DNA from 2 places in the Calditerricola yamamurae genome. Region 2 is predicted to be linked to the other one. Evidence: riboswitches for the same ligand, from Rfam matches in the RefSeq annotation. Region 2 holds a riboswitch; the other holds the start of a gene.
The links. A riboswitch is a leader RNA that binds a small molecule or an ion and turns the genes downstream of it on or off. The one in region 2 is predicted to bind S-adenosylmethionine.
Positions count from the first base shown of each region.

Region 1: linked by a shared signal. The riboswitch ahead of ACYQ0Z_RS10585 (2,3-diketo-5-methylthiopentyl-1-phosphate enolase) and the one ahead of ACYQ0Z_RS07325 (aminotransferase class I/II-fold pyridoxal phosphate-dependent enzyme) in region 2 are both predicted to bind S-adenosylmethionine.

Region 1 covers NZ_BAAIFH010000006.1:853,096-859,460, forward strand. The annotation lists gene ACYQ0Z_RS10580 (2-hydroxy-3-keto-5-methylthiopentenyl-1-phosphate phosphatase) at 1-553, opposite strand, end outside; gene ACYQ0Z_RS10585 (2,3-diketo-5-methylthiopentyl-1-phosphate enolase) at 553-1,770, opposite strand; SAM riboswitch class I at 1,860-1,982, opposite strand; gene ACYQ0Z_RS10590 (ISL3 family transposase) at 2,156-3,376, shown strand; RNA gene ssrS (6S RNA) at 3,403-3,585, opposite strand; gene ACYQ0Z_RS10600 (hypothetical protein) at 3,735-4,073, shown strand; gene ACYQ0Z_RS10605 (DUF2705 family protein) at 4,086-5,069, opposite strand; gene ACYQ0Z_RS10610 (ABC transporter ATP-binding protein) at 5,069-6,019, opposite strand; gene ACYQ0Z_RS10615 (GDSL-type esterase/lipase family protein) at 6,049-6,365, opposite strand, start outside.
Region 2 covers NZ_BAAIFH010000006.1:197,450-203,814, forward strand. The annotation lists gene ACYQ0Z_RS07315 (LLM class oxidoreductase) at 1-763, opposite strand, end outside; gene ACYQ0Z_RS07320 (ISLre2 family transposase) at 1,101-2,552, shown strand; SAM riboswitch class I at 2,695-2,806, shown strand; gene ACYQ0Z_RS07325 (aminotransferase class I/II-fold pyridoxal phosphate-dependent enzyme) at 2,902-4,191, shown strand; partial or broken gene ACYQ0Z_RS07330 (aminotransferase class I/II-fold pyridoxal phosphate-dependent enzyme) at 4,188-5,347, shown strand; gene metH (methionine synthase) at 5,365-6,365, shown strand, end outside.

The DNA.
Region 1 (6,365 bases), 660 kb from region 2:
GCCGGGCCCCGGCCAGGTCGGTCACGCTGTCCCCCACCACGATCCGGTAATGGTGCGCCGGGTCAAAGCGGCGGATGATGGACACCTTGCACAGCCCGCAATCATTGGTGCACGCCTCGTCACACGGGTGAGGCCATGTGATGCGGATCCGCTCGCCGGAAACGTCGCTCCCATTGCAGAAGATCCGCTCCCGGGGAATGCGAAAGGGGGCCAGCAGCGGGTAAACGAAGAAGTCAATCCCCCCGCTGGTCACGTACCATTCCACGCCCCGCGCCGCGGCATACTCAACGAAGCGGTCAAACCCCGTACGGATGCGCGTCGTCTGGCGGACAAACGCGGCGATGTCGTCACGTTTGGCGCTGGGCAGGAGGGCAAACAGCTCGCCCACGCCCTGGCGCACGCTGATCTGCCGGGCAAGAATGGCGTCCTTGATCGCCTCCCACCCGGGCGGGGCAAAGGCCTCCATGATGGCAACGATGCAGTCCCGCTCGGTGATGGTGCCGTCAAAGTCGACAAACAACACCGGCGCGCGGCCCTCCAAAGGCGGCAGCATCATACCAGCACCCCCCATTTGGCCAGCGCCTTGTCCAGCGCCGGGCACGTCTTGGCCCGCTCTTCCAGCGACACTCCAGACACCGCCGCCTCGATGGCCGCCGTAAAGGCCTCGCCACCGCCGCGCGGCCCGTCGGGATGGCCGTGGATGCCACCGCCGGCGTTGACCACGTGGTCAAGGCCGAAGTCGGCCAGCAGGCGCGGCACCATGCCCGGGTGAATGCCCGCCGACGGCACCGGGAACGCCGGGGCCAGGCCGGCGAAGGGCTCGACGAGACGGTCGCGCAGGGCAAAGGCTTCCGCCGCGGCGAGGGAAACGGTGCCGTAGGGCGCCGGGAACAGCACCAGGTCCGCCCCGGCCAGGCGCATGAGCATGCCCAGCACAATCGGCGCCGCGATACCATGGTGCGGTGAGGCGTACAGGGCCCCGGACAAGGCCGGATGGGCGAGAATCGGAACGGTGATCTCCGGGTCCTCGCGCAAGCGCTGCAGGATGTCGTACCCGTACGGCAACACGTTCAGCAACAGGGCTGTGGCCCCCTGCCGCACGGCCTCCCGCGCCCGGTCCACCATCTCGTCAACCGGGCCGGTCAGGTTGACGGCGTATAGCACGCGGCGGCCGGTCTTCGCCTCATGGGCGTCAAGCACTTCGCGAAAGAGCGCGATGCGCTCGAAAAAGGGCGCCCGGTCGTCGACAAAGAAGATCTCATCGTCCTTCACCAGGTCGACGCCGCCCTCCACCTGGGCGACAAACTGCGCATGCAGTTCGGCGAGGGGCAGGCCGATGCACGATTTGAAGATGCTCATGAGGAGCGGCCGGTCCCATACCCCAAGCCGCTGACGCACGCCCTTGATCCCCAGCCGCGGGCCGGGAAAGGCACGCACGAAGGTATCGGGCAATTTGAGGTCGACAAGGCGAATGCGCCCGTCCATCGACAGCTTGCCGAACACCGTCGTGAGCAACGACGGGATGTCCGCGCGCAGGTTCCGCACCGGGTAGCCGATCGCCAGATGGGCCACCCGCGAGCCGTCGGCGGCCACCTGACCGCGGCGGATGTCCATTACCACGCCCTTGTATGGCTCCAGTTCCGCGCGACGGGCGGCGGGAAGGTCCGTCCAGGTACCCACCGTGAGCCCCATGGCGATCGACTCGGCCTTTCGGGACAGGTCGCCGTCATCCGGCACCTGATAGATGGCCACAACCCACTCGTTCGTCATGGTCCTTACCCCGCTTCGCGACGATGATGAAAAACGAAAACGCCTCTCCCGTATCCGAGAGAGGCGCGCAACGCGTTGACGTTCCGCGGCTCTCATCTCTCGGAAAACGGGTTGTCCCGTCTTCCGCAGGAGTTAGCACCGTGCACGCCATAGCGGGCGCGCCGGTTGCCGGGCTTCATCGGGCCAGTCCCTCCGCCTGCTCTGGATGAGATCCGGGCTTTCCTGCTTGCGTATTCGATTGATTCAAAAAGTACTAAAGGATCGGCCTCTTGTCAAGAGAGGAAAGGCTCTACGCTAAAAAGTGTGGGATCTAAGAGGAAAAGGCGGTCGACGAGCCAAGGGATAGTTAGGCACATCACATCCCGAAGGAGGCTCGCGACCGCCTATGAACAAGCTTACCGCAGAAATGTTCGGCTTACAATCGTGGATTGTTTACCGTATCGTGCATCAATCCGATGGTATTCACATCTACGCCGGTCGGCCGCGTAAGGAAGCGCGGTGTCCGGATTGTGGACAGCTGACACGCCGCGTCTACGATCGTGCGCGCGAATGGAAACGGAAGCTGCACACCTGGTGCAACGAGAAACCGGTTTACCTCTGGGTACGTCCCCGGCGCTTCCAGTGCACGGCCTGTCGAAAAGTGTTCACCGAACGCTTTCCTGGTATTCGCCCCTGGGCACGCAGGACCGAACGGGCCGAAGCCCTTTTGCTCCAGCGCCTGAAAGCGGGCAGTTTCCGTCGTGCCGCCCAGGAAAGCGGAACAAGCAGCAGCACCTTGCGCCGTCTGCTCCTTCGGTACGTAGACCAGCAGGTAAATCTCGAGGAAGCCCTCCGGGATGTCGATGCCTTCGTGCTTAGCATTGATGAACACAGCTATCGTGGCCGTGACATGATGGTTACGGTCACATGCGTGTGGCCAAAACGGTGCCTTTTGGCCATCTTGCCGGATGACCGCATGAAAACACTGGAGCGCTTTTTGCGCCAGCTGCCGGAGACGGTTCGTCGGCGGATTCGGGCCGTGTGCATCGACCTGAAGGATGCTTGGCGCCATGCCGTGAAGCGCGCTTTGCCCGGCGCTGTCATCGTGGCGGATCCGTTTCACGTCATCCAGGACGCGAATCGGCGGGTTGACGAAGCACGGCTTGTGGAACAGCAGGTGACCGGGGTACGCCTGCCTCGATGGCCGCTTTTGAAGAACGAGGACGACCTCACCGAACGCCAAGCTGCCCAGCTTGCCGCCATTCGGAAGCATCACAAGAACGTGGCCCACTTTCACTGGGTCAAAGAGCAGCTGCGAGACGTTTACCGTGCTTCCAATCGAGACGAAGCCGCAGCCATCCTGGACCGCGTGATCTTTGAGGCCCAGTCGGCAAGCGATGCCGCGCTCCTGCAGTGGGGACGCACGCTCCGCCGCTGGCGCGAGGCGATTCTGGCTTACCACACCTGGCGTGTTTCGAACGGCTACACGGAAGGCGTGCACACCAAGATCAAGCTGCTCAAACGAATCAGCTACGGGTTCCGCAACCGCGAAATCTATGTGCGGAAGATGCTCCTCGCTTTTATACCCTTGGCTTGGTTGACCTCCCATCCACAGTTATTGACTTAGAGCCGAGAGGAAACAAAACAAGGCGGGCGCCCCCGCGCATGCCGTCCACCTTGTTGTCTCCGAACCTGCTCTCCCGCAGGTGGGTGTCCGCACGCTGGCTTCCGCTGTCCACTCGAAGGCGGCATAGCGTCCACCAGCGGATGTAAGACTCCCTTTGTCATGGCTGTGGTTCGAGACACACAATGGTGTGACGCACATCGCAGGAAGCGCCTTGTGCGTGTTACTAGTATGGCACGGAGAACGGCTGCGCGTCAAGGATAAATGTGCGTTTTGGGCCATATGCCGGCCGGTTTTCGGCCGTCCCCACCGGTGGGGGTATTTGGTACACTGAGAGGGAAACCAAGTGAGGTGACCGACCGTGCACGTGTTTCGGGTAGACAAACGCCTGGGCATTGAAGTGCCGGCCCTCGAAAAGCCGTGGGCCGCCTACACCCGAGAAGAGCGCGAGGCCATTCTTGAAAAGTGGGAACGCATTCGCGGTACCATTCCCGACCGCATCAAGGAGCTGGAAGCCAAAATCGAGGCCTTGCAGGCGCAGCTTCACGCAGCCGACCGGGAAGAGGAGATCGACCGCCTGTGGGCGGCGGTGTGCGACTACGCCAGCCGCATCAACGATCTGAACAACTGGTACCGTACCCAGCCCGACGTCGAACCGGACCCGGACATCGCCGCCGAACACCGCGAGCGGGAGAAATGATGCCGCGCCCGCCTAGGTCAGCATGTCCTGCCGGGTGAACACCCAGAACGCGGCAAGAAGTGCGGCTGCCCCCCAAACACCGAGCACGGCGAGGGAGAAGGGCAGGGTCATCCCCTCAATGGGCGGGGCGTTCCCCGCCAGGTAGTCCGTCAGCTGCAGGTTGACCACAAACAGGTATTTGGCCGTCTGCCACGAGGAGACCATCTCCGTCAGGATGACACCGGCGATGAGGGCGGACAGCATCGTTCCCATGGCCGCCGCTGTGCTGCGCAGCAGCACGGACAAGAGAAACGACAGCGTGGCCACGACGGCCGTGGCATACCACACCAGCCCCGCCTGCATCAGCAGGTACAGCCCCTGCGGCAGGACGTGGACCCGATCGGTCAGCACCCCCTCGCCGGTGACTTGAAAACCGGTCAAAACGGGCATCGTCCAACCGCCGTACCCGAACACCACACCGGAGATGAGGTACGCCAACAGCACCGTCACGGCGATGATCAACGACACGAAAAGCTGCAGGGCCAGGTATTTGCTCAACAGGATTTTCCACCGCCGCACCGGGCGCGTGAGCAGCAGCTTGATCGTCCCCCCGGTGTGCTCGCCCGAAACCATGTCCGCCGCGACAACAACGACGAGGAGCGGAACGAAGAGGGACGCGGAACGCTCCAAAAAGACGCGGGCGAAGGTCACCGCCCCGGGGGCGAGGGGGTTGATGTCGTGCTCCAGGTAGTACTGCCGTTGCTGGAGCCGAATCTGGAGGAGGCGCCGCCATTCGTCCGACAGGCGGGCGCTGGTGAGCCGGTTTTGCAGATCGACGATCTCCTGCTGCACGATGATCCGCCAGTCCTTCGTCCCCAGGCGCTCCTGCTGCTCCACCGTTGTCTTGTATTGGGCGTACGTAAACACGGGAATCAGGACGGCCAAGATGGCCAGCACGACATAAAACCGCTTCTTCCGCACCACCTTCAGGATTTCGTTGTACACCAGACCGAGCATCACGCGATTCCCTCTCCCTCCGTTAGGCGCAAGAACCATTCTTCCAGCGACGGGATCTTGCGCACGATCCCGTAAACCGCCACGTGCGCATTGGCAAGCCGGCAGTTGGCCTCCGGAATGCGGTGATAGGGCATGTGGCACACGACGGCCTGCTCGCCGCCCGCCGCTCCCTCATCCCCTTCGAGCACCTGCACCTCCGGAACAGCGGCCAGTACCCGCCGCGCTTCCTCGGCGTTGTCCACGTGCCACACCACGCGTCCTTCCTCTCCGGCCAACAGCTCGTCCACCCGGCCGACGCGCAGGATCCGCCCGCGGTGAATGAGGGCCACCCGGTCGCACATCAGCTGCACCTCGGACAGGAGATGGCTCGATACGAAGACGGCCAAGCCTTCGGCCGCCAGCGACCGGATCAGCTCGCGCATTTCGCGGATCCCTGCCGGATCCAGGCCGTTGGTCGGCTCGTCGAGGATGAGCAGTTCCGGACGGGCCAGGAGGGCCTGTGCGATGCCGAGGCGCTGGCGCATGCCCAGGGAGTAGGTCTTCACCTTGTCGTCAAGGCGCCGCTCCAGGCCCACAATGCGCGCCACCTCATCGATGCGCGCAAGGGACACGTCGCCGATCATGCGCGCGAAGTGGAGCAGGTTTTCCCGCCCCGTCAAGAAGGGGTAAAGTTCCGGGTTCTCCACGATGCATCCGATGCGGCGAAGGGCCTCCTCCGGCTGCCGGTGCACGTCATAGCCGGCGATCGTCACCGATCCGCTTGACGGACGGATCAGCCCGACCAGCATGCGGATGGTCGTCGTCTTCCCGGCTCCGTTGGGCCCGAGGAACCCGAGCACCTCCCCCGGGTACACATCAAATTCCACGCCCTCCACAAGGGGGCGCCGGCCAATCCGCTTGGACAACCCCCGCACGGACAGAACGGGGGTTCGCGATTTGCCTGCGTTCATGGACTCCCCTCCTCGCTGGCCGATGCTTCTCACCGCACCACCTGCCAGAGGCGTTCGGCGATGGCGGCGTAACCGGCGTCATTCGGATGAAAGCGGTCAACAGCCAGGTACTCGTCGAGGTGAAACCGGAACACGTCCACGAGCGGCACGACGGCCACGTTGGGAATATGGGCCGTCCGCGCGGCCACTTCGGCGTTCCACCGCTCGATCAGCGCCGTGATCGCCTCTCCCTCCGGCCAACGCGCATACGGATTGTACAGGCCGACGTAGACAATCGGGGCGCGGGGATTGATCGCCCGCAGCTCCGTCACAATCTGTACCACACGCACCAAAGTTTCGTCGAAAA
Region 2 (6,365 bases):
CGATGTAGAGGGACTGGGCGAAGGGCTTAAAGACGCCGGGAGCAGCCTCTTCGGTGGCCCGCCGCCACTCGCTGACCACCCGCTGTTGCACTTGTGGCGGGCGAGGATACATGATCCAACCGTCGCTGTGCCGGGCGATCCACTCGATGGGTTGTTGGCTGTGGCCAGTGACGAGGGTCGGGATCCAGCCCGCCGGCGGCTTGGGCACCAGGTCGGCACCGCTCATGTGTCCCCACGGGGAGTCGATGTACGGGAACCGTTCGGCCCATGCCCGACGGATAAAGTCCAGGGATTCCCGGAAGAGCTGGCCGCGCTCCTCCCATCCCTTGCCGAAGGCCGGGAATTCCACGGGACGGTCACCGGTGGCCACCCCCAAAACCAGCCGCCGGCCGGACAACTCGTCGACAGAGGCCGCCGCTTTCGCCACATGAAGGGGATGGCGCAGGGGCAGGATGATGGCGCCGGTGACCAGGGCAATGCTGCGCGTCTGTGCGGCGATGTAACCGAGGTACACCCACGGGTCATAGATCTGGCCGATGTCCCCGAAGTTGGGATCCAGGAGCGGCACGTCGCGGAACCAGAGGGCCGTGAAGCCGAGCGCTTCCGCCCGTTGGGCCAAGGCCACCTGATTGCGCATGGTCGGATTGGCTCCCTCAAACGCCTCGATCGGGAAGAAGACGCCCAGCGTCAGCCGACCGGGCTGAAACATCTGTTCAAATCCCGGATGGACGGGCTTTGAGGCGGTTCCAGCGACACGAGCCATGTTCGGTACACCTCCGAGATGACGGCCGCCACACCGGGTGCGGTTTACACCGGTTTATTCGCATTACAGATTATTAGTATCACAAACGAAACCCCATCGAAAAGAGGACCCCGTGACGGACGGAAGGCGGCCCCCCCTTCCACGCCGCGTGCTTTGCCGAAAACATCGGGCCGGGCGCGACAAGGGAACCCTGGCCAAGGGGCTGCAGGCCAAGCTGCAAAGAGCGTGTAAAGTTTCAGTAGGAACACGGTGAGGAAAAAACGAAAAGAGACCTCACCGCAAGTTGTCTGGCCAGGCAACTTGCCCCGACACGAAGTCGAGGAGGCGGTGAGGTCTCATGGAATGGATTCGCGAAACCGTGCAAGAAATCCTCCTTCTTGTGCAGGAAATGGCTGACCTCCTGAAGCAAAGCCCGGATTTTGAGGCATTGGAGAAGGGCATCTACCGGCTGGTGCAGCAGGCAACCCTCCGGCTTTTGCAGGCGTCCTGTGCGGAGTTGGATCAACAGTTTATGAAAAACCGGGATCGGAAGCATTTAAAGATCGTGCATCGCAAGGAGCGCACGGTACTGACGCCCTTTGGTGAGGTGCGTATTGAGCGGCGGTACTACGTGGACCGGGAAAGCGGTCAGGGCCGGTACCTTCTGGATGAGGCGCTGGGCTTGGCACCACGCCAGCGGCTTTCGCCGTGGGCAAGACAGTTGGCCGTAGCCCTGGCGGTGGAGATGCCGTATCACCGGGCAGCGGAAGTGCTCAAGCACGTGACGCTTGGGAATGTGGACATCCGGGCCATGAGCATCTGGCAGGAGGTACAAAAGGCCGGTAGGGAATTGGGGCAACAGATCGAACAGCGGCGGCGGGATGTGTTTGAACGGGGCGTAAGCCCCAAAGGGCAACGAAAGAGCTCGGCAGTGTATGTGGAAGCGGATGAGGTTTGGGTACCAGCCCGGCGTTCGGAAGGGAAGCGGGCAACGATTCCCGTTAAGGTGGCGGTGGCCTACGAGGGAAAAGGGGACGTTTCGGCCCAGCGGCGTCGTTTGCAAGAACGTTGTGTGCATGCCGGTGTAGCAGAAGGGACGACCTTTTGGGAAGAGTGCGTGGCGAAGTTTGGTGAACATTGGGATTTCGGCGCAGTGGAGCGATGGTATGTGGGGGGTGATGGAGCGGCGTTTGTAAAAGAAGGGTGTGCGTATTTTCCGGGAGCGCAATACCGGCTCGATCCGTTTCACCTTCGTCGGAACCTGGTGGAGAGTCTTCGACATGACGAGAAGGCGTATCGGGAGGTTTGTGCTGCGCTGGCAACGTCCGATTGGGAAGGGGTTGAGCAGGCTCTGAAAGCAGCCGAACATCGCAGCCGCGGGGCACAGCGGCAGCGTGTGGTTCAGTTGCGGCGCTATCTGCGGACCAACTGGGAAGGCATTCGGGAGTTGGGAGAGCCCGTGCGATTAGGGGCGATTGAGGGACAAGTGTTTCATCACATTGCACGGCGGATGAAGCGTCATGGAGCGCGTTGGAGCGTCGAGGGGGCCGGCCGGTTGGCGCGGCTTTTGGCGTCGCGGGCAAATGGGGAACTGGCTGAAGTGGTGAAAACCAAGTGGACAGCCCAACCGGAAAGAATGAGCCATGTGTTTGGCAAAGGAGCGGCGGAGGAAAGGGAAAAGAGTTGGAGAGCAGACATAGAGGGATGGCTGCGCGCAAGGATTCCGGCCCTTAACGGGCCTGGATCCGGTGCGCCTTGGGTAAAGTATGTGCTTCGTGAGCTTGTGCGGGCGATTCCAAGAAGGGTGTAAACCGATCACTCAAATTTTTGTGTCGGGGCACCTACTGAAAGTTGACACGCACGCTGCAAACGAATTGTTGACAGAGGATTAGATGATCTCGTATAGTTAAAGCAAATCACACGTAGAACAACCGCATAGCACCATGATCCAGCTCTTATCAAGAGTGGCGGAGGGACTGGCCCGATGAAGCCCGGCAACCTACCGACGCACGGTCGGTGTGGTGCCAATTCCTGCAGAGATGGTTCATCTCTGGGAGATGAGAGCGGAACGACAATTCCGGCCTTTCATCTGCAGAGATGAAAGGCCTTTTTCGTTGTTGGCAAGCAAACTGTAGGGACACGTAAAGGAGGAAGAGGCGGTGCGCGTCGAATCCTGTTTGGCCCAAATTGGCAACCGGAAGGACATCGTTACCGGTGCTGTGAGCTACCCGGTCTACTACGCGGCCACGTACGGCCACCCGGCGCTGGGGCAGAGCACCGGCTTTGACTACTCCCGCCTGGCCAATCCGACGCGGAAGGTGCTGGAGGAGGCCATCGCCGCGCTGGAAGGCGGCGACGGCGGGTTCGCCTGCGCGTCGGGCATGGCGGCGATCCAGACGGTGGCGGCCCTCTTTTCCCGCGGCGACCACGTCGTGCTGTCCCACGACCTCTATGGCGGCACATACCGGCTGTTTGAACAGGTGCTGGCCCGGGCGGGGGTGACGGCCACCTACGTCGACGCCTCGTCCGTCGACGCGGTGCGCCGGGCCCTGCGGCCGAACACCAAAGCCCTTTTCATCGAAACGCCGACCAACCCCCTCCTGCAGGTGGCCGACATCGCCGCCCTGGCGAAGGTGGCCAGGGACCACGGCCTGCTCCTCATCGTCGATAACACGCTGATGAGCCCGTACCTGCAGCGGCCCCTTGCACTGGGCGCCGACATCGTCGTCCACAGTGCGACGAAGTACCTCGGCGGACACAACGACGTCCTCGCCGGCCTGATCGTGACCAGGGGCGAGGAGCTGACCGAGCGCGTGGCGTTCCTGCACAACGCCATCGGCGCGGTGCTCGGCCCGCAGGATTCCTGGCTGCTCATGCGCGGGATGAAAACCCTGGCCGTGCGCCTCGACCGCCAGCAGGAAAACGCGTCGCGCATCGCCCGTTTCCTGGCTGACCATCCGCTCGTGGAGGCGGTGTATTTCCCCGATCTGCCCGGCCATCCCGGACGCGAGGTCCATTTCCGTCAGGCGAAGGGGCCGGGGGCGCTCCTGTCGTTCCGGGTCGTCGACCCGGCCCTGGTGGAGCCGGTGCTGCGCCATGTGCGGCTCATCACCTTCGCCGAAAGCCTGGGTGGCGTGGAGAGCCTCATCACCTATCCGGCGATGCAGACCCATGCCGAGATCCCCGAGGCGATCCGCCGCGCCGTCGGGGTCGACGACAGGCTGCTGCGCCTGTCCGTCGGCATCGAGCACGCGGATGACCTGATTGCCGACCTGGCCCAGGCCCTCGAGCGGGCGGCGGAGGAGGTGGGCCGCGGTCGGGCCAAGGTGCTGGCGGAAGGGGAACGTGCAGGGGCACCCCCAAGCGGCCGGGAAGCCGAGCCGGTGGGAACGCATCCCTGTGGAGCCCTATCCGCGGCGGTCCGCACGGGAGAGGAGGGAACGAGGTGAAGTTTGCTACGCGGCTCATTCACCCCGGGTCGGAAACCGATCCCGTCACCGGTGCAGCCAGCGTGCCGATCTACCTGGCCAGCACGTACCACCACGCGTCCCTCGATGAGCCGCCCGCCTTCGACTATGCGCGCTCAGGCAACCCGACGCGGGCAGCGCTGGAGGAGGCAGCGGCACGGCTGGAAGGCGGGGCGGCGGCCTTCGCCTTTTCCTCCGGCATGGCCGCCATCGCCAGCGTGTTGATGCTCTTTTCCACCGGTGACCATCTCGTCGTTTCGGAGGACGTTTACGGCGGCACGTACCGTCTGTTGACCACGGTGTTGGCGCGATTGGGCATCGAGACCACCTTCGTCGACACCACCGACCCCGAGCGGGTGGCGGCCGCCGTCCGGCCCAACACGAAGGCCCTCTACATCGAGACGCCGTCGAACCCGACGCTGAAGATCACCGACCTGCGGGCGATGGTGGCCATTGCGCAGCGCCACGGCCTGCTCACCATCGTCGACAACACGTTTCTCACGCCGTACCGGCAGCGGCCGCTGGAACTGGGGTGCGACATCGTCGTCCACAGCGCGACGAAGTTCCTGAGCGGCCACAGTGATGTCGTGGCCGGGCTGGCCATCGTTCGCGACGCGGAGCTGGGCCGCCGCCTGTACGCGGTGCAAAACGCCGTCGGCGCCGTGCTCGGCGTCCAGGACAGCTGGCTCCTGTGCGCGGCCTCAAGACGCTGAAGGTGCGGCTCGACCAGGCCGAGCGCACCGCCGCGCAACTGGCCGCCTGGCTCAAGACCCATCCGGCCGTTCGCCGCGTCTACTACCCGGGCCTGCGCGACCATCCCGGCCACGCGACGCACCGGTCCCAGGCCACCGGCGATGGGGCGGTGCTGGCCTTCGATCTGGGATCGGCCGAGGCGGTGCGCCGCTTCGTTCAGGCCGTGCGCCTGCCCATCGTGGCCGTGAGCCTGGGCGCCGTCGAGAGCATCCTTACCTATCCCGCGCGGATGTCCCACGCGGCCATGCCGCCCGAGGTGCGCCGCGCGCGGGGCATCGGTGACGGCCTCCTGCGCCTGTCGGTGGGACTGGAGGCGCTGGAGGACCTCCAGGCCGACCTGGCCCAGGCCCTTGCGGCAGCCGGTGCCGCACTGCCGCAGCGATAAAGAAAGGAGAGCAAACCATGGCGTGTACAGCCCTTCGCAAGGAACTCGAAACACGCATTCTCATCCTGGATGGAGCAATGGGGACGATGATCCAGCAGGCCGGTCTCATGCCGCAAGACTTCGGCGGCGAGGCCTATGACGGGTGCAACGAGGTGCTCAACCTCACCCGCCCCGACCTGATCGCCGGCATTCATGAGGCCTACCTCGAGGCGGGGGCCGACATCATCGAGACGAACACCTTCGGCGCCACGCGGGTTGTGCTGGCCGAGTACGGGCTGGCGGACCGTGTCGGTGAGATTAACCGCGCCGCGGCGCGCCTGGCCCGCGAGGCCGCCGACCGGTATGACACTCCCGACCGGCCGCGCTTTGTGGCGGGGTCCATCGGCCCGACAACCAAATCCCTGTCGGTGACCGGCGGCATCACCTTCGACGAATTGGTCGATGTGTACCGCGAGCAGGCCGTGGCCCTTCTCGAGGGGGGCGTTGACCTCCTCCTCGTGGAAACCGCCCAAGACACGCGCAACGTGAAGGCGGCCGGGATCGGCATTCGCAGGGCCTTCGCCCAGACGGGACGCGAGGTGCCCCTGTTTCTCTCGGGGACGATCGAACCTACGGGGACGATGCTCGCCGGGCAAACCCTCGAGGCCTTCTACCTGTCGGTGCGCCATCTCCGCCCGCTGGCGGTGGGGCTCAACTGCGCCACGGGGCCGGAGTTCATGCGCGACCACCTGCGCACCCTGGCCGAGCTGGCCGACTGTTTCGTCCTTTGCTACCCCAACGCCGGTTTGCCCGATGAGGACGGTCACTATCATGAGACGCCGCAGGCGCTGGCCAAAAAGATGGCTGCCTTCGCTGAGCAGGGCTGGCTGAACATCGCCGGCGGTTGTTGCGGCACGACGCCGGCGCACATCCGCGCGCTGGCCGAGGCCCTTTCCGCCTACGCGCCCCGCGTGCCGAAGGGGCGAACGGTGCACGCTGTTTCGGGCATCGAGGCGGTCTACCTGGAGCCGGAAAACCG